DNA from 3 places in the Pseudoalteromonas sp. BSi20495 genome. Region 1 is predicted to be linked to each of the others. Evidence: predicted binding sites of a transcription regulator. Region 1 holds the regulator's gene; each other region holds the start of a gene.
The links. Region 1 encodes LexA, which represses DNA repair genes until DNA is damaged. Its sites were predicted from a motif close to TACTGTATNNNNATACAGTA; they were not measured.
Positions count from the first base shown of each region.

Region 2: P20495_RS12335 (SulA-like leucine-rich domain-containing protein) is a predicted target of LexA. The motif match lies at 3,809-3,828, and genes of this name have one in related genera.
Region 3: uvrD (DNA helicase II) is a predicted target of LexA. The motif match lies at 3,456-3,475, and genes of this name have one in related genera.

Region 1 is NZ_BADY01000158.1:31,452-39,479, forward strand. Features, by position in the region: gene P20495_RS02915 (TonB-dependent receptor) at 1-2,426, opposite strand, end outside; gene P20495_RS02910 (hypothetical protein) at 2,850-3,230, shown strand; gene P20495_RS02905 (PaaI family thioesterase) at 3,241-3,681, opposite strand; gene lexA (transcriptional repressor LexA) at 3,849-4,466, shown strand; gene coxB (cytochrome c oxidase subunit II) at 4,935-6,077, shown strand; gene ctaD (cytochrome c oxidase subunit I) at 6,077-7,669, shown strand; gene P20495_RS02885 (cytochrome c oxidase assembly protein) at 7,669-8,028, shown strand, end outside.
Region 2 is NZ_BADY01000055.1:21,844-29,871, forward strand. Features, by position in the region: gene P20495_RS12365 (M48 family metallopeptidase) at 63-761, shown strand; tRNA gene P20495_RS12360 (tRNA-Tyr) at 804-888, opposite strand; tRNA gene P20495_RS12355 (tRNA-Tyr) at 942-1,026, opposite strand; gene P20495_RS12350 (VC2046/SO_2500 family protein) at 1,139-1,666, shown strand; gene P20495_RS12345 (DUF6172 family protein) at 1,925-2,227, shown strand; gene P20495_RS12340 (YchJ family protein) at 2,833-3,312, opposite strand; gene P20495_RS12335 (SulA-like leucine-rich domain-containing protein) at 3,350-3,784, opposite strand; gene P20495_RS12330 (tetratricopeptide repeat protein) at 4,075-4,539, opposite strand; gene P20495_RS12325 (NCS2 family permease) at 4,657-5,949, shown strand; gene P20495_RS12320 (L-serine ammonia-lyase) at 6,008-7,384, opposite strand; gene P20495_RS12315 (CoA pyrophosphatase) at 7,488-8,028, opposite strand, start outside.
Region 3 is NZ_BADY01000185.1:2,820-10,847, reverse strand. Features, by position in the region: gene P20495_RS00540 (GNAT family N-acetyltransferase) at 1-1,248, opposite strand, end outside; gene uvrD (DNA helicase II) at 1,226-3,391, opposite strand; gene P20495_RS00550 (hypothetical protein) at 3,695-3,919, shown strand; gene P20495_RS00555 (YacL family protein) at 4,036-4,404, shown strand; gene dut (dUTP diphosphatase) at 4,457-4,912, shown strand; gene P20495_RS00565 (NUDIX hydrolase) at 4,962-6,821, shown strand; gene P20495_RS00570 (hypothetical protein) at 6,818-7,543, shown strand; gene P20495_RS00575 (hypothetical protein) at 7,544-8,028, shown strand, end outside.

The DNA.
Region 1 (8,028 bases):
TCGTAATAAAGTGTGAAATTATATGAATTTTTAGAAAGCCCCGTTATTTCTCCTGCGGATACGTGAGTGTAGTTAGAAACAATACCGGTATTTTTTAATAACCCCGGTAAAAAGCTAAATGGCTGTTGATATATTAGCTCAATACCTTTAACAACAGTTCCCTTGCCATTTACAGGTACGTAATGGGTGTAGGGTGTTGTTCTTGGGTCAAGTGCACTTGATGGATCGTATTGCGGATCGTTATCAATGAAAGGTAAGTATGCAGGGTCAACTAATTTTTCTTCAGTTGAGCTGGTGATGAAAGTACCTATATCTTTATAAAAACCAGTTAAAGCAAGTAGCGACTCTTCATCAAAATACCATTCGATACCTAAATCAGTATTTGTTGAGGTGAATGGGTCTAAAAATGGATTACCCGCACTGACTGTTCCATTTAAATAGGAGAATGATGGGTTACCTGGGTTTAGTGAGCCAAGGCTTGGACGAGTCATGGTTTTGGATAACCCTAAACGTACAACAACATCTTGCGTTGCATCCAGTGCTAAATTTAAAACAGGTAAAACATTATCGTAACTATTTTCAATTTCAACAGGATCGCTTTGAATAAAGCCCGTTGATGTTGTTTCTGTTTTTACATAACGTAAGCCTACATTTGTTCGTAGGAGCATATCAGATATTTCATATTCAAAATCTGATTGAATATAAGCAGCGATGGTTTCCTCTTCAACTTCCCAGCTTTGTGCACTTCGCGCCGTCCACTCTTTATTGAGTAGTTGTGATTCAATTGCATCAAAATCGGCCACAATAAATTGCGGCAACGTACCATCATAGCCTGAACCATAATCATCGTAAGGCATTAATTGTGAAAAGCCGACGGCTGACTCTTGATCCGGAAATCCATTAATTTGCGATTCATCATAGTTTACTGTTCTATCGTTATAAGCAACCCCACCTTTAATGCTCATAAAGTCTGTTTCGTAAGTTAAATCTAATTTGGCAGTATCATTTTTTCTGAGTACATCCGTAGCACGAAGTCGACCGTCTGTTAAATTAAATGAACTTGCATCTAAATTATCATAGCCATAATCCATCACTGCAGTATTTGCGCTATTTCCAAAATCAATTGAGACGGTATGAGGTGTATTGCTGGTCATATTATAACGATATTGCTCAGAGCGAGCATTTGACTCAGCGGTGCCGATCATTGCATCTAATTTTAAGTAGTCAGATAGGTGGTATTTACCAGATAACACATACTGTTTAAATTTTGTTTTAGATACCTGTTGACGGCTTTCTGCACGGGACTTTACTCCACTAAATGTACCTGCCTGAATTTGTTTTCCATTTTCGGCAACTGTAATAGAGTCTGGAGTGATCTCGCTAAATGTATTTCTGAACATTTCGAAGAAATTATACATCGTACGACTGTTGTCGAGGGTAGAATGCAAGGTATCGAAGGTAATTACTAAGTCATCGTTAGGCGCATACTGTAATGAGCCTGTAAAACCTAATCTATCTTGTTCATTACCAAAAAAATCAGGGCGGGGAAGTCGAGGAGTCCATAGGCAATTTACATCATCAACTTGCTCACCTTCAAATTCACAATTTCCCACATCAGCTGTGCCAATAACGTCAGTATTTGATGTGTCAGCATAGACACCGCCGCCGTCTTTGACGGGGGTTGTCCAGCGAACAGTACCAAAACCTTCTTGGCGAACTGTGCGCTCTGATTTAGCGACAGAGAATAAAGCCCCAAAGGTATCGTCAGCAAATGTATTACTGATCATAAATACCATTCTAGGGTCTGTCTCTTCTGTTAAATCGTTATAGCCTGCCTGTGCCGACGCAGCTACATGAAGACCGGGGGAATCAAAAGGTTTTGCTGAATACATATCGACAGTACCTGCAATACCTCCTTCTTCGGTTGCAGCTGTTGGTGATTTTTGAATATCAACGCGATTGAATAGCTCTGATGCAAAAACGTTGAAGTCAAATGCTCTGCCGCCATTTACACCACCACCCGAATCAGTCCCATCTGTACTAGCAGGAACTTCCATACCATTAAGGGTTGAGCGGGTAAAAGATGGGCCTAAACCACGTAGAGTAATTTGACGTCCTTCTCCTCCTTCTCGCGAAATTGCGACACCAGGGATTCGCTGTAGTGACTCTGCGATATTTAAATCTGGAAATTTACCAATGTCTTCGGCTGCAATTGATTCCGTGGTATTTACTTCAAACCTTTTGGTAGCCAGCGATTTATTAAGTGATGATCTAAAGCCTGTAACTTCGATTAACTCAATTTCACTTTTCTTTTTTATATTTGTTTGTTCGGCTTCTTCAGCACTGATTTGAGCTGTCGTGCTAATTAATAATGCACTAATAATGTAATTAAGTGGCCTGAGAGTGAATCTTTTTGACGTTTTCATTGTGTGTTCCTGCTGAATTTAGGTAATGCCACTCAGTTCAGATTTTACACTTATTTTTTGTGTTATAAGTAAGCGTAAATATGAGTGAGGTGTGTTTGGCTTTATTTAAATACACCTCTTTAAGCAGTGTATTTAACCCGCACACTTAAAATGCCACCGGTGGCATATGAAAGTCAAGGTTATTTTTTATACTTTTTTAAACAATAATTCACTTAATTTTAATCCTCAAAGGTCAACAGGCCATGGAGTTTATAAAAAAGTATTGTTTGTACTTAAAAATGATAAATATTAAATAATGGACTATGAATGCGTAAAACTATCTATTTACCATATAAAACAGCTTATATTACATAGTTGATTTGGTATAAAAGTAAAACTGCGTTAAAGTTTGCGGTGTAATCATTAGAGGATAAATACTAAACAATGTCGGAAATTCAATTTTTAAATGTAGATCTTGAGCTTGAATCAAAGCAAGATATTAGTTTGCTAGTGGCAGACTTGAAAAAAGTCGCGACGATTTTACATTATGACAAAGACGAATACCGTCAATTAGCCCGCATTGAAGCAACAGGTGTAGTAAACACGCCTGACAAAGCAATTAACCATATCTGTGAGCTTATTGAATCGTGTTCGCGTAATGCGTTAAAGCAATGGCTAAGTTGTTCACGTAGAACATTTGATATTGGTTTTGAATCAGGCACATCGCCTAAGTGTTTTAACCAAGCTTTAGATGCAGATACATTATTACGTATATCTGCTATTGGTGCGGGTATGGAAATTACAATTTACCCAATCGAAAAGTAACAGTAAGTAATTATCTTCGCTCTACTACGGCTGCGGTCATTCTTGATACGCAGCAAAGCTCGTTTCGACTATTAGTAATTTTTATTTCCCAGACTGAACTACGCTTACCAATATGAAACGCTTTTGCGGTGGCTGTTAAAGTACCATTACGAGATGCTTTTAAGTGACTGGCGCTAATTTCTTGTCCGACACAATAAAACTGAGTGAAGTCGACTACGAAGTTAGCTGCATAACTTGCTACTGTTTCGGCAAGCACTACGTTGGCTCCTCCATGCACCATGCCCATTGGATTATGATGCGCTGGTATGGCAGGCATAGTTGCTACGAGGTAATCATCACCAATTTCGGTAATTTCAATTCCCATGGTTTTCATTAGTGTACCGTGGCCATTAACGCCTTTCTCTAACTGCTTGCACAACTCTAAAGTGATGGGCTGGTACCAAATACTCATAATATCTCCTTTGCATTTTTAATCATTTATAAACTTAGCTTTAGTTATATCTTTGAAATGTACACAAGTGAAATTACTTTAGCTATTTTAAGGCTTAATTTAAATTTGCGATTTTTATTTAACTGTATATACTCACAGTTAAATGTACTGTATGGAAAACCAGTTGTATGCGACCATTAACGAAGCGCCAAGCTCAAATTCTCGAATTAGTTAAAGTTTTTATTAAAGACACTGGTATGCCTCCTACACGTGCTGAAATTGCACAAACATTAGGCTTTAAAAGTGCCAATGCTGCTGAAGAGCACTTAAAAGCGCTTGCTAAAAAAGGTGCTATTAAGATGAAACCAGGTGCAAGCCGAGGTATTCAACTTGTTGAGGAAGAAGAGCCTGAACAGTTAGGTTTACCTCTTATCGGGCGAGTCGCAGCGGGAGAGCCTATTTTGGCGCAAGAGCACGTTGAGAGTCATTGTAAAATTGATCCATTAATGTTTAAACCTGCTGCTGATTTTTTATTGCGCGTTAACGGTATGAGTATGAAAGATATAGGTATTATGGATGGTGATTTGTTAGCTGTGCATAAAACTCAAGTTGCAGAAAATGGACAAGTTGTAGTTGCTCGTGTTGATGATGATGTTACCGTAAAGCGGTTTGAAAAAGCAGGCCGAAAAGTATTATTGCATGCTGAGAATGACGACTTTTCGCCAATTGAAGTTGATCTAGAAAATGAATCTTTTAATATAGAAGGTTTAGCCGTTGGAGTTATTCGTAACGCTGATTGGATGTAGTTTTTAATTTATTTTTATGAATGCGTGCTTTTTAGCACGCATTTTTGTTTTAACATTAGCACTAAAAATAGGACGTAAACAGCCAACTAATTATTTTAGCTGTAAATTTTTTTGCACTTATATTTTCCCCCTCCGAATGCGTTAAACCCCTTTGTTTTGCTCATATTTTGAACTTTCTGTTGACTAGTTGATTACTGACTTTTTATTAATTACTCAATATCACCTGATTGTTTTTTATACTGAAACTTGCTTGTTGTTCGTTTTTTAGCTAATTATTAATGTGCTGAGCTAATAATAACTCACAGCTTTTTAGTTTTGAGAACACACAATATACACAAACTCGTTGTTGGCGCAGCAAAACCAATCAATATTAAATGAGATTGGCTAAAAAAATAAAAATAACGAATTGGCGTTTAAGCCGTATGCCTCTTCGCTTTGCATTCGCAATAGCATCAAAGGAGCCGTCACATGGGTAAACTGACCTCTACCTTGTGGCTTATATTATGTGTTTTTACGCACCCAGTTTTGGCTAATAGCCAATACAATATGCGCAAAGGCGTAACCGATATAAGCAATAATGTATATCAGCTGCACATGACCATATTTATAATATGTTGTGTGATTGGGGTGATAGTGTTCGCAATTATGTTTTGGGCACTTATTCATCACCGTAAATCTAAAGGGGCTGTACCTGCCCAATTTCACGAAAGCACTAAAGTAGAAATACTTTGGACTGCAATTCCGTTTGTTATTTTAATTGCTATGGCAGTACCAGCCACTAAAACCCTAATTGCAATGGAAGATGCCAGCAAAGCTGATCTCACTATTAAAATTACGGGTTCGCAATGGAAATGGCATTATGAATATATGGGCGAAGATGTAGAGTTCTACTCTATTTTATCTACCCCGCAAGATGAAATCGCGAATCTTGCAGATAAAAATCCTAACTACTTACTTGAGGTTGATAAGCCTCTTGTACTGCCAATAAATCAAAAAGTACGATTTTTAATGACTTCTGACGATGTTATTCACTCTTGGTGGGTACCTGATTTTGCAGTTAAAAAAGATGCGAACCCCGGCTTTATAAACGAAACATGGACGAACATAAACGAAGAAGGTACTTACCGAGGACAATGTGCTGAGTTGTGTGGTAAAGACCATGGCTTTATGCCTGTTGTGGTGGTCGCTAAATCTGAGGCTGATTTTAAAACATGGCTTGCAGATGCAAAGCAGGCGAAGCAGAAAGCAGCATTAGCAGATGCCGCATTACTTGATAAAACCCTCCCAAAAGAAGAGTTAATGACTTTAGGCGAACAAGTATATATGGCTAATTGTGCAGCGTGCCATCAGCCTACGGGCATGGGGTTACCGGGTGTATTTCCTGCACTTAAAGGCAGCCCGATAGTGCTTGGCGATATAAAAGATCACATTGATGTAGTTATCCATGGACGACCCGGTACGGCAATGCAAGCTTTTGCCAAGCAGTTATCTATAAAGCAATTAGCTGCGGTTATTACTTATAAACGTAATGCGTGGGGTAATGATACGGGTGATGTTATTCAACCGAGTCAAATACAGACAGCACTTGATGCCAAAGTGGAGGCGAACTAATGAGTAGCATAGTAGAACAACCTAACGCCAATGAAGCTCATCATGCTCATCACCCAGCTAAAGGTTTTAAACGCTGGCTTTACACAACTAATCATAAAGATATAGGTAGTTTATATTTAATTTTTTCGCTGACCATGTTCTTAATTGGTGGCGCAATGGCTATGGTGATCAGAGCTGAACTATTTCAACCAGGCTTACAGTTGGTCGACCCTCACTTTTTTAATCAAATGACCACAGTGCATGGTTTAATTATGGTGTTTGGTGCGGTTATGCCCGCCTTTACAGGCCTTGCTAACTGGATGATACCACTCATGATTGGCGCGCCAGATATGGCATTGCCAAGAATGAATAACTGGAGCTTTTGGATTTTACCGTTTGCGTTTTTAATCCTATTGGCATCGTTATTTATGCCTGGTGGGGGCCCTGCATTTGGCTGGACTTTTTATGCACCATTGTCCACAACATACAGTAATGATAATACTGCATTGTTTGTATTTGCCGTACATATTATGGGGATTAGCTCAATAATGGGCGCAATCAATGTGATTGTAACCATAGTGAACTTACGTGCCCCCGGCATGACATGGATGAAGTTGCCCTTATTTGTATGGACGTGGTTAATTACTGCCTTTTTATTAATTGCGGTAATGCCAGTGCTTGCAGGGGCTGTCACTATGGTACTTACCGATAAGTACTTTGCGACCAGCTTTTTTGATGCTGCAGGCGGTGGCGACCCGGTGATGTTTCAGCACATTTTTTGGTTTTTTGGTCACCCTGAAGTGTACATAATGATTCTTCCTGCCTTTGGCATTATATCTACAATAGTACCTACCTTTTCTCGTAAAAAACTTTTTGGCTATGCCTCAATGGTATACGCCACATCCTCCATAGCACTATTGAGCTTTATTGTATGGGCTCATCATATGTTTACTACTGGGATGCCGGTCGCTGGCGAGTTGTTTTTTATGTACGCGACCATGCTTATATCGGTACCTACAGGAGTAAAAGTATTTAATTGGGTTGCCACAATGTGGAAAGGCTCAATAACTTTTGAAGTGCCAATGCTTTTTAGTATTGCGTTTATTGTGCTGTTTACCTTAGGTGGTTTTTCGGGATTGATGCTGGCAATTACACCTGCTGACTTTCAATATCACGATACTTATTTTGTAGTGGCGCACTTTCATTATGTATTAGTAACAGGGGCTGTATTTTCGATAATGGCGGGGGCCTATTACTGGCTACCCAAGTGGACAGGCAATATGTTTAATATCACATTGGCTAAATGGCATTTTTGGCTATCGCTGGTGAGCGTGAACGTACTGTTTTTTCCTATGCATTTTGTAGGGCTTGCCGGTATGCCGCGTCGGATTCCCGATTACGCTCTTCAATTTGCCGACTTTAATGCAATCATAAGTATTGGTGGGTTTGCCTTTGGTTTATCGCAATTGTTGTTTGTAGCTGTGGTAATTAAATGCGCGCGTGGCGGTGATAAAGTGCCTGCAAAAGTATGGGAAGGGGCAGAAGGGCTTGAGTGGGAAGTTGACTCTCCAGCGCCATATCATACTTTTTCTACGCCGCCGGTTATTAAGTAATGACACACACACCGCTACTCAAACGTTTGGTACTTATTTGCATAGGCATGTTTGCCTTTGCCTTTGCTTTAGTACCTTTGTATGACGTGTTTTGTGATGTAACAGGGCTTAATGGAAAGCCTTCGCTTGAGCAAGCAGAGCAAAGTACACAAATAGTACAAAACCGAGAAGTCGGCGTTAGCTTTACTACTCACACACAAAGTGGTGCACCGTTTGAAGTTAAATCAAAAGAATACAGTGTAGTGGTAAAACCAGGTGCAATGCGTGAGGTAATGTTTAGTGCTAAAAATAACAGCAACCTAGATAAAGTAATGCAGGCTGTACCATCAGTCTCACCAGGTAAAGCGGCAAAGTATTTA
Region 2 (8,028 bases), on a different contig from region 1:
TAATTAGATCCCATACTTAAGCCTATTGGTATAAAATATTAGAAATTTCGTGTTGGTTAAATGTGGTAGAACTGTTGTTTGAGTATCAATTAAAGCGAAGTGCCCGACGTAAGACTGTTGCTATTAAAGTGCACCAACGGTCAATAACCGTTTATGCGCCTCATTATGTTCCTAAAAAACAGTTGGATTTATGGTTGGTTGAGAAACGAGATTGGGTAAATAGCCAACTTGATAAACAGATTAATATTGCAGACTCAAAGCAATATCCACTCGAAACACATAAAATTCTAATTTTCTCAAATCTTATAGACATAACGTTTGAACACGCTTTGCATTCTCAAGTTATAGAGCATGAGAATACATTAAGCGTATTGTGTTCTTCTCGAGTGAGCCATAAAAAATTGAAGTATAAAACATTACTTGAGGCGTATTTAACTGAAAAATTAGGATTATATATTGATATGCGTCTTGCCCACTTTTGTAAACTAATGGAGGAACCTTTACCGAATGATTTACGAATACGTATCTATAAACGTAAATGGGGGAGTTGTAATAGTAAACGTGAGCTTACGTTTAACTTACTCTTGATTGGAGCCAAAAAATCAATTATAGACTACGTCATAGTCCACGAGTTGGCGCATTTACGTCACTTAGACCACAGTCGTGTATTTTGGCAACGTGTAGCTAAGTTTTATCCGGATCATAAGACAGCATCAGATTGGTTAAAGAATAATGGACAAAGTTTACAGTGGGAATTTTAAAAAATATTGAAGTTTAAAATATAAGGTATTTTAGAAGAAAAGTGGTGGAGGGAGCTGGATTCGAACCAGCGAAGGCTGAGCCGTCAGATTTACAGTCTGATCCCTTTGGCCGCTCGGGAACCCCTCCACACTAATTTTGTTACACTTGGTACCCCACTTAACTTAGTCGGTAAGAAAAAGTGGTGGAGGGAGCTGGATTCGAACCAGCGAAGGCTGAGCCGTCAGATTTACAGTCTGATCCCTTTGGCCGCTCGGGAACCCCTCCAGTGCAACGGCGCTGATAATAGCAAAACTTATATTTAAGTAAAGAAAAAAGCTAAAGAAAAATGAAATAAAGCCGATAAATATCTATTACCTACAATAATCGGCTAAAGTCTATGCAAATCGACGGTTTGTTAATCACAGAGAGTCAACTAAGTACACGGTTGAATAAAAGTGTACACGAACAACGTCGAGGAGAGTTTTCTCTTTTATTGGCAATGTTATCCCACGATGCGCTTGATTTTAGTCAGTTCCATTTTCCAAAAACAGATATTGAAAACCCTATTGTTGAAGAAGAGACACTTCGTAAGCAATTTGGTTCGGGTCCGAAGCAGCCTTTAGCACCGGATGAATTTAATATGTTGATTGGGCAACACAACGCCGCTTTATTATCAAATGTGGGAGAGCATGCAGGTATGAGCGATATTAAGTTACGACACTGCTTAAACCCTGAACCACTTTCAATAAGAAATGATTTAGCTCATATTCCACTCAATGTGCTTGATAATTGTGAGCTAGCTGTGCGCAGACGTATTAAGAACAAAGAGACTCAGCTATCGCATCCGCAAATGGACGTAGCTTCATTCTATGATGGTCTTAATGATGAATCATTACATCAACCGCTTCACTTAGCTACAGCATAATATTGACCTACAAAATAATTTATCTATCTACGATTTCAAATCAGCTTATGTCAGGCACAGTAAAACAAGCTTTAAATGGTCATTTTTATAATAATGATGGCTAAAAAGAGAGGCTTTGTAGCTATTTATAATGTTAATTGCCTAAAAATTGATTTAGTTTAAAAAAACCATCCAAAAATTTAATGCAATTGCTATAATGATGTCAAATGGTATGACATGAAATGCCGTTATCATTAAACCAAGGTAATTAGGAACGTAATGAAGAAAACATTCACGCTGAATCACGAGAAAATCAAATACCCTCGTATGGTCGATGCTGCAAAGCACGAAGTGAAAAAATATTTGAAAAGAGAACGTAATAAAACGCTACCTGAAGATGCTGATTACTGGGCATTTGACTGTAAGTTTGGTAATACAGCTGAAGATGCTCAAGTAGTGCACGTTGCAGAGATTAGCAATCATATCAGCGACATCGAAAAGCAAGATTTAAAGTCTTTCTACGTAGAGATTTTAGCAAAGCCGGCACAGCGTCAACAAGCTGATTTAGATGACGACGAGTAACTCTTAAATTTTAAGTACTCGTAAAGTAGAGATGGACCCAAGTGGTCCATTTTTGTTATGTGGGTTTTAATATCAATCTGAATAATACTAACCAACCAATCCGCAATCATGCTTAATCAGTTTGAGGGATTAAATCTGACGCTAACGGCGTTAAAAATTTCTGATATAGGACAATTAAATAACGATTTTTTGTCTTGTTATCGACACGATTCTGTTATCTAAAAATAGATCACTTAATTAAAAGAGTTGGTATAAGTATTTGAACAATATAAATTATCTCATAACCCTATAATACCAACCTGCATAAATATTTGATCAATTTAACGAATTAAATTGCACTATAACGTCGTTAAAATTTTTTATTTAGAACAACTAGATACAAAAACTTTTGCCTAGTTCTAGCGTAATTTTCTTAACGTTAAATAGACCCCATACATAAGCAGATTGGTATAAAATTTTATTTAGAGACGCTGAGTTTTTTGGAAATAAATAACTTTTCGTGCGTATGCGCCACATTAAGTTAAATAATATGTACAAAACTAGAGTACATACCATTTAACTAATTAGTGTATTTCAAAATACCTGATGCCTGGGTAAGTTGAGGTTTATAGGCTATGGCACTTTTTATACTTTTTAGTACTGCCACATGGGCAATCATCGTTCCTGCCAATTTTTATATCTGCAACAGGTAATATAACGCCGTCAGAATATTTCCACTGATTTTTTTCTTTAATGAATTTTGATTGTTCGTGCAATTCACAGTATAAATTATCATAAAAGTAGTGCGCTTTAAATTCTACAAAACCCTGACTATCATCGTGCCCTGAGTCTATAATTGTCAGTTTTATAAAGCGGCAACCATCTGCAAATTCTTTAATTTCTTTAACGGGGTTTTCGGGCTGTTTATCTGTTGTATATGTTTGATAAATATACTTAGCATTTTTGAGTGCATAAGCACTATAACGAGAGCGCATAAGTAGCTCTGGTGTTTGAGGATGCTGTACTGCCAAATGAAAAGGTTCGCAGCAGTCAACATAATTTTGTTGGCTGCCACAAAGACATAATGTTTTATTCAGTGAGGTCATAATTTTGGTGTAAAGCTAAAATGTTAGTTTAACAAGATTATTGAGCTAGTAATATCTCTGTGGTTTGTTTGTTTTTCGTGAAGCAATATAACTTTGTATTTGTTTTACTCATATCCAGAGATAAGCTAGTTAATAGCTGGTTATTAACTATATCAGTCCAAGTAATTACAGCTGCAAAATTACCGTTGTGTAAAGCCGAATTTAATACGTACTCTAGATTCACTAAGTGTTTTTGTCTAATAACGAGTAATTTACTCGTATCGATAGAGCACGAATCAAGTAGCGCTTTACTAGGGACGTGATCGGGTGCGATTAATAATGTCCAAGCATTTAAGCTATTGTATTGATGTAATACTTTTAATAGCTCAAATGTTGCCGAAATTTCATCTTCAATTTCAATTAAATTAACACAATCGCTTTTATTGTCTTGTTGGTAGCTTTTAACTGTTCGTACGGTAATTGGTTGTAACATATCGCCTCACTCACTGGGTTTTTATACAGTATTTACATACAGTAGTTTATACAGTGTTTGTGTGCAAGTGTTTTTTGCTATTTTTTTGTACGATAATTTAAGATTTAGACTTTTTTTAAATTGTCATTTTTTTAAGTTATTAATATTTAATGATTTAAATTTACCTTTATGTTGTTGTTTCCAACTGTGCATTATTGTGTTGAATACTGTATACACCTGTTGAAGGTTGATATGGCAGCTTTAAATAATGATTTCATGTGTAAATTACAGCATAGTTTCGTATGTGTAATTTACTCTTCGTTAGCGTTATTTGGTATTAGGTGAGAAAACTGCAATTGGTGAATTTGTTCATATAAACTTGCAGCGTAGCATTGGGCATCTTTAAAGCGTTTAGTTTCAATGTGTTTACGCAAGTCAGTTAATGCAGTAGTTGCTGGCTCGTGACCTTGACTACTTGATAAGCTTAGCCATGCAACAGCATGAAATACACTTTGCGGAACACCTTGGCCTTTTACAAAAAATAGTCCTAAGTAAAATTGTGCTCGAAGTTCTCCAGACATCGCAGCTAAACGCATCCACTTCGCAGCAAGTGCATTTTGATTGTTTTTTAAATAATACAGTGCTTTGTTCAGTGTATTTTGCTGACTATTTTCGTTAGTTGGCGTTGAGTTAGTGTCGCTAGGTTGCGTGACAAAGGACAGTATATTGTCTAACTGCTGCTCTAAATCTTGGCCTGTCGGTGTTGTTTTTATCATGCTCACTCATTCGTTATGTAACTAAGTCAATAGTTTAGTATATCGCAAGGTAAAATGTCCTGTAAAAGATGATTTTTATGTTAAAATATTGCCACTTTTTACAACCATAAGTCTATTATGCTCGAAGCTTTATTTAAAATTAGTGAGAATGGCTCATCAGTCCGCCGTGAATGCATTGCGGGTATTACTACATTTATCACAATGGTTTACATTGTATTTGTTAACCCTGCCATGTTAGCAGAGGCTGGAATGGATCAGGGAGCTGCTTTTGTAGCAACTTGTATTGCAGCTGCTATTGGTTGTTTTATTATGGGGTTGTGGGCTAATTATCCTTTAGCATTAGCGCCTGGAATGGGGTTAAATGCATTTTTTACATATGGTGTTGTATTAGGGATGGGTTACACATGGCAGGCGGCATTAGGTGCTGTTTTTATGTCTGGGTGTATATTTTTACTTCTAAGCCTGTTTAAAGTTCGTGAGTGGATTATTAATGCCATTCCTTTGGTTTTAAAGCGGGCCATTGCAACGGGTATTGGCGCATTTTTAGCTTTAATTGCTCTTAAAAATGCGGGGATCATCGTTGCCAGCCCTGCAACGTTAGTACAATTAGGTGATATAACTTCAGCTGGCCCATTATTAGCTATTTTCAGCTTTTTTATTATTGCTGCGCTTTTATATCGTAACTTTAAAAGTGGTGTGTTAATTAGTATTTTATTAGTGACCGGTATCGCACTGGCTTTAGGGCTTGTTGAATACCATGGAATTGTTGCTACGCCTCCTTCTATTTTACCTACTTTTATGCAGCTTGACTTTGGTGCTGCACTTGAATTATCTATGTTGAGCGTTATTTTCGCATTTTTGTTTGTGGATTTATTTGATACCTCGGGTACTTTAGTTGCAGTTACTCAAAAAGCAGGGCTTGCTGATGAAAAAGGAAATATGCCTCGGTTAGGAAGAGCGCTAAGTGCTGACAGTACAGCAACAATTGCAGGCGCTATGTTGGGGACTTCTACTACAACATCTTATATAGAGTCTGTTGCAGGTGTATCTGTAGGTGGGCGTACTGGTTTAACAGCAGTTGTGGTAGGTATTTGCTTTTTACTTATGATGTTTTTTGCACCACTTGCGCAAATGGTACCAGCTTACGCAACCGCTGGAGCCATTTTATATGTTGCAGTTTTAATGCTACAAAATCTGAAGTTTGTTAATTGGGATGATATGACCGATGCCATTCCCGTTACAGTCGTTTTACTGATGACGCCATTAACGTTTTCAATTGCTCATGGTATAGCACTTGGTTTTATATCTTATACGGTAGTAAAAGTGTTGTGTGGTAAGCAAGACGAAGTCACAATTAGCGTATGGATTTTAACGGCACTGTTTATTATTAAATTTGCATTTTTGTCTTAAATTTATACAGCTAGATAAAAAAGGCCATACAAATTTGTATGGCCTTTTTTAGTTATTTTTAACATTCAATAATATTAACAGCCAATCCACCGCGAGCGGTTTCTTTGTATTTGGTTTTCATATCATTGCCGGTTTCAAGCATGGTTTTAATCACTTTATCAAGTGATACCTTTTGCTCTCCACTGCCACGAATAGCTAAACGTGAGGCATTAATTGCTTTAATCGCGCCCATTGCATTGCGTTCAATACACGGCACTTGTACTAAGCCACCAACAGGGTCGCACGTGAGGCCTAAATTATGTTCCATACCAATTTCTGCTGCGTTTTCTACTTGCACAACATTGCCACCAACAATTTCTGTTAATGCGCCTGCTGCCATAGAGCACGCAACGCCAACTTCACCTTGGCAACCTACTTCGGCACCCGATATAGAGGCATTCTTTTTATATAAAATACCAATAGCAGCAGCCGTTAATAAATAACGTGTGGCTATATCGCGGTCTACTTCTTTCACAAATGTGTGATAGTACATAAGTACAGCTGGTAAAATACCCGCAGCACCATTAGTTGGTGCGGTAACTACACGGCCACCTGCCGCATTTTCTTCGTTTACGGCAAGGGCAAATAAATCAACCCAGTCCATTGCACGAAGTGGGTCGTTACTGACTTCTATATTTAGTTTTAAGTATAAGCTAGGCGCACGGCGCTTTACTTTTAAGCCGCCAGGTAAAATACCTTCTGTACGCATACCACGGTCAATACAGGCCATCATTACTTTCCAGATATGAAACAGCGTGTCTTTTATTTCATCTTCAGTGCGCAGTGTTTTTTCGTTCTTCATCATCAAGCTTGAAACACTAAGCCCTGACTCTTTACACATTTCTAGTAACTCTTTTGCGCTACCAAATGGGAATGGGGCTGGGTTTTCTTCTCTAATATCGAGGGCTGCTTGTTTTTCGTTTTCAAACTCTTCGTCAGTAACAATAAAGCCACCGCCAATAGAGTAATATACTTTGCTGTAAACTTTTTCGCCGTTGTTTGAGGCGATAATTTCCATTGCATTAGAGTGCTTAGGCAGCGTTTTGCGACGATGAAAAACAATAGCGCCTTGTTTTGGAAACTTAGCTTTGTGTGTTTTGTTTAAATAAATAACCTGATCTTGTTCGATGGTCGCTAAAATGTCGTCGACTAAATCGGCATCTATAGTTTCAGGGTCGTAACCGGCTAAACCAAGAATTACGGCTTTACCCGAACCATGGCCAACACCTGTTTGACCCAAAGAGCCATAAAGCTCTACTTTAATATCGGTAACATTTGCTAATAATTGTTGTTCTTGTAGGTCATTAACAAATAAGCGTGATGCGCGCATTGGGCCAACGGTGTGTGATGACGAAGGGCCAATACCAATGCTAAACATATCAAATGCACTGATCATAATGTGTGTGTCTCTACTTTGTTTTATCAGCACGAAGCTGCTCTTTGAACGGTCGAGCATGATAACGTGGAATTGTGATTGTGTAACTACTAATAACGAAGATTTAAACTGGTAAGGCGAGTTGTTTTGTAAAGTTTTTTATAATGCTTGCAGTCGCACCCCAAAGTAAACCATGCGGCGTTTTAAAACCTTGCAAAATAACCGTTTTCCCAAATCGTTGAAAAGGTAAGGGTTGCCAGTTAGCTTCGTTATTTAGCTCAGTGACCGAGAGCAAAAAGCTCGCTTGTACTTCATTATAGTCATTTTCCCATGTGGTGCCTTTATTAAGTAAACCTACATAGGGGCTAATACTAAAACCCGTTAATGTTGAATACTCAGGTAAGTGACCTATTACATTAACGTTGTTTTGGGCAATATTTAGCTCTTCTTTTAGTTCGCGAAGGGCTGTGGTGCGAAGGGTAATGTCGCTTACTTCAAACTTACCCCCTGGCAAACAAATCTCTCCAGGGTGATGGTGTAAATAAGTAGGGCGTTTACACAGTAAAATATGTGCATGGTTATCTATATCAATAATTGGCAGCATAACAGCGCTAGCGCGTTTTTTACGCGTGTCTTTTAACTGGTTTGGCGCAGCTGTAGGGCTT
Region 3 (8,028 bases), on a different contig from region 1:
TTGCGATGGTGCGTCTAGTAGTTGGCGTAAGTCGTTGACACTACTTTGGTAGTGAGCCAGTGCAAGTAGGGCAATAACTTGTTGCAGTAAAGGCTCATTGTTTACAAGGGATTGCTGAGTTATTTCGCTATGTACTGGCTGCTCTAATTGATCACTACTTAACTCTATATATTGTGCATCGAGTGCTAGTAGTGTGCGAATGTGTTGCTCAAGAGGATCGTGTTTAGCAAAGCGCAGGGGCTCATCAAGCGTTACAACTTTAGAGGCTTTATAGTGTGCTTTAATATAGTTACTAAAGCGAATGGTATAACCCCTACCATTGCCTTCATACCCAACCAGAGTGCTTGCAAATACTATACGAGGGTAATGAGCTAGCATTTGTAGTAATAACGGAACAGGGATTGCTGCAGCTTCATCAACGAGTAGTAAATTGCACTCAGGTAGTGTGTTTAATAACGCGTCAGGTGCAACGTAGTGCAAGTTGGCGAGCTGTTTATGTTCAGCGTTGTATTGAAGACTTAACTCTTGGGCTAAATGTTTAAAGCTGCTATGGGTCGCTTTAAATTGAGTGCTGCTAATAATTACTTTTTTATCAGCTAATTTTGCGGCTGCTAAGCCAAGTGCTGCCGACTTACCTCTGCCTCTATCAGCATTAATGAGTAAAGGCCTATTGGCACGGCCATTAGCTACTTTTACTATTTTTTCAACGCAGTCTTGCTGTGGCTCATAATCAATTTTATTATGCATTACATAGCTAGCGTTATTACTAATACAGCCATTTTTTTCACTAAAGTGAAAAGCGGGCAACGGTTTAATAATAGTCGCGAAACGCTGATTAAATATGCTGTAGTTAATGTTCTGACCGTGTGATTGCACTGTACTTAATGCGGGATCTTGCCAAGAGGCTAAATCATCTAGTTCAGGCAGTAATAAAAACAGTATACCGCCTGCTTTAACGGTGCCGGCAAGTGCTGCAAGTTTATCAGGGTGCAAACCACTAAAACCATTGTAAACAGCATGAGCAAATTCTTGCCCTAAAATTTGGTGAGTGCGAGTAGGCCAGTACGAATTTTTAATCGCGCACTGCTTTGATACAACAAGTGTATTGTTTTCATCTATTAATGAGTTAAGTATTTCATAACACCAAGCTGGGCTGCCAGTTATTAACACTAGCTGACGATGATACGCGCCAGCTAATTGTTGCTCTAACTCATTTAGGTGTGCTTTATACCGCTTGTAATCGTGCATAGGCCGTTACTAACCATTTACTGCCAAGGTCGTCAAAGTTTACTTGTACGCGAGATTGCGCGCCACTGCCTTCGTAATTAAGTACGGTACCAATACCAAACTTAGCATGCAGTACGCGTTGTCCTAAGTTAAAGCCACTGTCTTCAAATGCGGCATGGCTAACTGATGCGCTAAAACGCCCAGCGGCAGGTGGGCGAGAAACCTGTGTTTTAATACGGATTTCTTCTACGCAGTCTTCAGGGATTTCGCGTAAAAAGCGTGATGGGCTATGGTATTTTTCTTGCCCGTATAAACGGCGACTCTCAGCATGGCTAATATATAACTTATCCATTGCTCGTGTCATGCCTACATAACAAAGGCGGCGCTCTTCTTCTAAGCGGCCAGACTCTTCGTTGCTTTGCTGAGAAGGGAACATGCCTTCTTCTACGCCCACCATAAACACTAACGGAAACTCTAAGCCTTTTGCTGAGTGAAGCGTCATCATTTGTACGGCGTCTTCGTGCTCTTCTGCTTGTCCTTCACCTGACTCAAGTGATGTATGGGCTAAAAAGCCTTGTAGTGGTGAGCTGTATTCTTCGTCTTCAGGTAGCTCATACTGATCACACGCACTAATTAGCTCTTCTAAGTTTTCTACGCGAGCACGGCCTTTTTCACCTTTTTCGGCTTGGTACATTGCCATCAAGCCTGAGGTTTGAATTGTGTACTTGGCTTGCTCATGCAAAGTTAAATCGCTAATTTTATCTTCTATTTGTTCAACGAGTTCTACAAACTTACTTACTGCGCCAGAAGCACGGCCAGATAAATGCTGTTGTTCTACAATTGCTTTTGCGGCATACCAAAGCGGTAACGACTCTGCTCGAGCACAGTCGCGTATATGGCTCAATGTTTTGTCGCCAATACCGCGTGCTGGCGTATTAATTACACGCTCAAACGCGGCATCGTCCTGACGATTACCTACTAGGCGTAAGTACGACAACGCATCTTTAATTTCTTGTCGTTCGAAGAATCGCATACCACCATAAATACGGTATTTTAAGCCTTCTTGTAGCATGGCTTCCTCGAGTACACGAGATTGCGCGTTACTACGGTATAAAATTGCTGCATCTTGTAGGGCATTACCTGCATTTAACCAGCTTCGTAGTTTGCTACTTACAAAGCGTGCTTCGTCTAATTCATTAAATGCTGCATAAATAGAAATTGGCTCGCCATCGTTACCGTCGGTCCATAAGCTTTTACCCATACGCTCTGAGTTATTTTGAATTAATGCATTAGACGCTTTCAAAATAGTTGCAGTTGAACGGTAGTTTTGTTCAAGACGAATGGTTTCTGCGCTAAAGTCAGTTAAAAATCGTTTAATATTTTCGATTTTAGCACCGCGCCAACCGTAAATACTTTGGTCATCGTCGCCTACAATCATGATACTGCTTGTATCGCCTGCAAGTAACTTTAACCAAGCATATTGAATGGTATTTGTATCTTGGAACTCGTCTACGAGCATATGTGCAAAGCGTTGCTGGTAATGACGTAGTAACGTAGGGTTATTTTTTAACACTTCGTAGCTGCGTAGTAATATTTCGGCAAAATCAACTAAACCAGCTCTATCACAGGCTTCTTGATAGGCGGCGTAAACACGCAGCATCATTTGCTCATTAATATCGTATGCTTGAATATCTTTAGGGCGAAGTGCTTCATCTTTTTTGGCGCTAATGTACCAGCCAAATTGTTTAGCAGGCCATTTTTTATCATCGATATTCATCGATTTTAATAAGCGCTTGATCATCCGAAGTTGATCGTCAGAGTCTAAAATTTGAAAGGCTTCTGGTAAGTTAGCTTCACGGTGATGAGCACGTAAAATACGATGCGACAAACCATGGAACGTACCAATCCACATACCACCTACAGGGGCTTTTAGTGTTTCTTCAACGCGGCTGCGCATTTCTTTAGCCGCTTTATTAGTAAAGGTTACGGCAAAAATACTGTAAGCAGATGCTTGCTCAACTTGCATAAGCCACGCAATACGATGAACTAACACTCGTGTTTTACCAGACCCAGCACCTGCTAACACCAGCATGTTTTGTAGTGGGGCTGCAACGGCATCGCGTTGTTTGTCATTTAAGCCATCGAGTAATTGTGAAACGTCCATCGTTACGCCTTTTTAATCAATATTGTGGGCAGTATAACAGGTGTTTTTGTTAGGCTAAATAAAATACTGTTTTTATAAACAGCTATTTATAAAATAGCCTTAAAAACGAGTAACTTGATAATTTTTTGAACAAACAAAAAAGCGTAAACGCACAATAAAAATTGCTAATTTGACCTAAAGTTAGCAAAATTTACTAACTCTCTAAATCTAGGCTAATTTAACTATTTGATTTGTAAGCTTTAATAAATTGGCATAGAGTGTGTAAGTAAATAATTATAAAATCAAATAAATACAGAGGTTAGTATGGCAGATCAAGGTTCTGGCGGTAACGTAATCGCAGCATTATGTAATATATTTTTTCCTGGCTTAGGGCAGTTAGTGCAAGGGCGTATTTTAGCGGCTATATTTTTTGCACTCGCTATTATAATAAGTTACGCACTAATTTATGTGCTTGTAGGTTTTGTACTTGTGCCTATTATTTACTTATGGTCGATTATTGACGCAGCGCGTTATAGATCGCGAAGTTAACGGTTTTAAAGTTGAGTAAAATAGCGCCCATGTGGCGCTATTTTACTTTATATGTCCTGTGGTTTACGGGCGTTTACGTATATAATTACGCAATTAAAGATTTACAGGCAAACCCTATGGAATATCAATTTATTCGCGACCCTATTAGTGGGCTACGTATTAAAATAAGCAGTGAACACGCTATTATTGGTCGCTGGCTAAACGAAGAAATAGGCAAAGACAAAGTAGCTATGGTGCAAGCGCTTATTGCATCGGTGAGTTCAAGCTATGAGCCGCTAACGCTAAAAGGCCAAGAAATAGATTTAATATTAACCAAAGACGAAGCACTGTTTGAAGCCCATGCGCTTCATCAAGACAGTGAAGACCTAATAGCGTATCAAGATGACGATTTAGCGCTTGAAGAAAATGGTTTAAGTAGTGGTTGTGGCTTTGAAGATTTCATTGATTTAATTGATTCATGGCATGAGTTTACGTCTGGTCGTTAAGTTATATTATCTATATTATTTTCATAAATTTATTTAGAGTAGAAAGTTTAAAATGAAAAAAGTTGAATTAAAAATTGTAAATCCTAAAGTCGGTACTGAAATTCTTATGCCAGAGTATGCTACAGATGGCTCTGCTGCTATAGACCTTAGAGCTTGTATTGATGATACATTACAAGTTTTACCGGGTGAGACAAAATTAATTCCTACTGGTATTGCTTTAAATATGCAGGATACAGGAATGGCTGCTACTATTTTACCTCGCTCAGGTTTAGGTCATAAACATGGGATTGTACTGGGTAATTTAGTTGGATTAATCGACTCGGATTACCAAGGAGAGTTGTTCATTTCAGTTTGGAATAGGGGGAGTGATGAATTCGCAATAAACTCTGGTGATAGAATTGCTCAATTGATGTTTATTCCAGTAATTAAAGCTGATTTCGTACTTGTAGATGAGTTTGAAGCAACAGAGCGTGGAGCAGGTGGTTTTGGTCACACTGGTGTGAAATAGAGTAGAAAAGCGTGCAAGTCTTGCACGCTTAAAATTGAAGGAAAAGGAATTGAATAATTTTTTTCAAGCTGTGATTGCTGGCGGGATACTGTTTATTCCCGTTTTATACTCTGTTGGTGATTCAGTAAAAGATAGTTTAATAGCTAACATTATATACTTGGTTATTGTAGGAGGGGTATGTGGATATATTTACAAAAATGGTCTCCCAGGCACATGGTTCGAATTTAAATTAAGGTTTTATAAAGCTCTCAAAAGTAAAGTTATTCGACAGAAGGCAAAAAATAGTCGTTCCCTCAGCGACTTTACAACATGGTTAGCTAAAAACCACCCCTTAGAAAGTCTATTAGCTAACAAACCATTAAAAAACACACACTTTACTCGTTTTACCAATTTTGAAGCTGCTATCTTTATTTTACTTGTTAATAATGACTATGAGTGCATAAATTGTAGCCAGCTTTCATCAGAAGATTTTAAAGAGATTTTTACTAAAGCTTTAAAAGAGTCGTTTTATAAGAGGTTAATGCTCAAAGAGTCCCTGTCGCAAATTATTAAGCCAGCTGATTTAGATAAATTACTTGCCAAGTTTGAAGAACAATTAACTGTAGATAGCGATTTAAGTAATGAAAATACTGGTAATAACTTCTTCACTGATAAGGTTAGGGAGCTATGTGGCGAGGGGGGCGAAATGAAAATATCAATTTTTTCAACTACTTCACAATTATCACACGATATATTAAAAGATTTAAAAGCTTATCAAACAAGTACCACTAAAGTTGATATAGATTTCTACATTTGCAGTCCAAATGTTAAATCAGACTCAGCAATTTTGGAATTAATGAAAGAGTACGAAGTCCCCGTTGGTGCTTTACCATCTCAATTTGTAAAGGTTAGTAATAAAAAAGCACACGTAGAAATGGATATTATCCGTCGTGTATTTAGAGTGTTGCGTTCTTTTAAAGACATTAAAGATAACCAAGAGAGTTATTGTAAAACGTCGGTTTATTTATATAAAAAAAGCTACCCTGGGTGCAAAATTCGCCTTATAGAAAACAAATTTGTTGAATTACAACCAGGCCCATTAAAGTTTGCTAATAATTTATACCGCTTTTGTATTGCGAGCACCGATTCAGAAGTAATAAATACCCTTAGTGATGCTGTTAAAAACTTTAAAGATAGTAATGAAGTTCAATGTATTGAATTATTAAAGCAGCCAATAGAACAGGTCGAAAAGCAGGCATTATTAGAGTTAGCCGAATGGTTACTTTCAAGGGGCATAAAACCAGATGAGTTACCTCATTATGCAACTGATATTTATGCTTCTAGTGGTGATCAGGAAACTCGTACTAGGCTAAAGTTTTTACAAAACAGAATAGGAGCTGCTTATAAGGCTATAAGTAATTTGAGTAACCCTATTAATGAAGAGCTTTATACGGGAAAAAGCTTAGAGCAATCAAACGGGACTGGTATTAGGGAACTAAAAATAGATAATAAAATTAAACATATAACAGTTGCCGCAATTTTTACAAATGATAATAAAATCCTTTTAATTGAAAAAACTAAAAAGTTTTACCAGGGAAAGTACAGCCTTGTTGCAGGGCATGTTGAGCATCAAGATAATACACTCACCGAAGCTGTTACAAGGGAGGTTAAAGAAGAGATAGGTTTGAATACAAGTAACCTAAAATATATTTTTCATATTGATGATTTAACAGATAAGTGTGGACACGGTGGTGAGCTACATGATTGGCATGTATTCGGTTCCTATGAAATCATTGATGAAAAGGATTTAAAATTTGGAACTGAAGTTAAAAGTATAAAGTGGGTTCCTTTAGATGAACTTCAAGGCATTAGAGATAAATTAACAGATGGTGCTTGTAAGATTTTTAATGCCATGGGTTGGCTGAAATGAAAACTGTAGTTATAAGGTTAACTGGCGGCGGTGCTATTTCTGAGGTTGACACCGAAATTGATGTGCCATGGTGGGGGTATAGAAATATGCATATCACTCCTGATGTATTCAAAGATTTGCCAGTGATTATTGCAAACAACCCATCAACAAAGTTCATATTCGTTTGCGGTGGCATAGGGGCTTTTCTTTTCACTGATTTAGTTAAAAACCTAGCTATGGATAGTTATGCAGATGAAGTTGGGAAAGGCATAATTTCGATATTAAATGGTATCGCAATATCATATTTAAACTCATTTTCAGTAAATATCTATCCAAATGAAGTACCTGTCAATGAAGTAGAAAAATACTTATCTACAACTGATGCAAGTTGCTTTTTCATTAAGCCTGATTCAGGTTGTATTAGCAGTGATTCTCTTGCTGCAGAAGCTGCTTTTTTAACTAAAGCAGACCTTCTGTTATATGTAAAAAAAGGCGCCCCTCAATATCATGTTGGTTTCGATAAGCCAACGATCATTAACCGCTGGTCATTAGATGATATAGAGCTTAAATCTCTTACTTTGTATGAAGAGCAAGCCAAACATTATGTGCTCGATTATCAGGCATGTTCAATACTCAAATCTAATACTAACGAAATTTATATTATCCCTCCCGAAATTATTAAAGAAATCAATACGAGCTCTTTTCCTGGCAGTAACTCAGAATTAGTAACAAGGGTGCATTAAATGGTATTAAGTTCCGAAAGCATAAAAAGACACCTAATTGAAGGTAAGCTTGTTATTGAGGGTTTTAAAGAAAGCTCATTCAGACCTGCGAGCTATTTACTGAGGCTAAGTGACCACATACTATTAATGGAACAGCACGATAGAGAAATTGATACTAAATCTACAGATACGAAATCTTTTTTTAAAGCTATACAAATTCCAATTGAAGGGTATGTATTAAAACCAGGTGATTTTATATTGGGAGCTTCTGTTGAGTCTTTGAGTTTACCAAATTCTTTGTGCGGAGAGCTAAGTCAACTATCCTGCTACGCTAGAGTGGGTTTGAGCATTAACTTCAGCGCTAATTATGTTGCACCTACATTTGGTCACAGTAACCCGTCATCTATAACCTTTGAGATAAAAAATGAATCTTGTAATAATATCCGTATATATTCTAGAGTGAATTTTTGCCATATACGCTTTATGCAAACTGACTTAGATGTTAC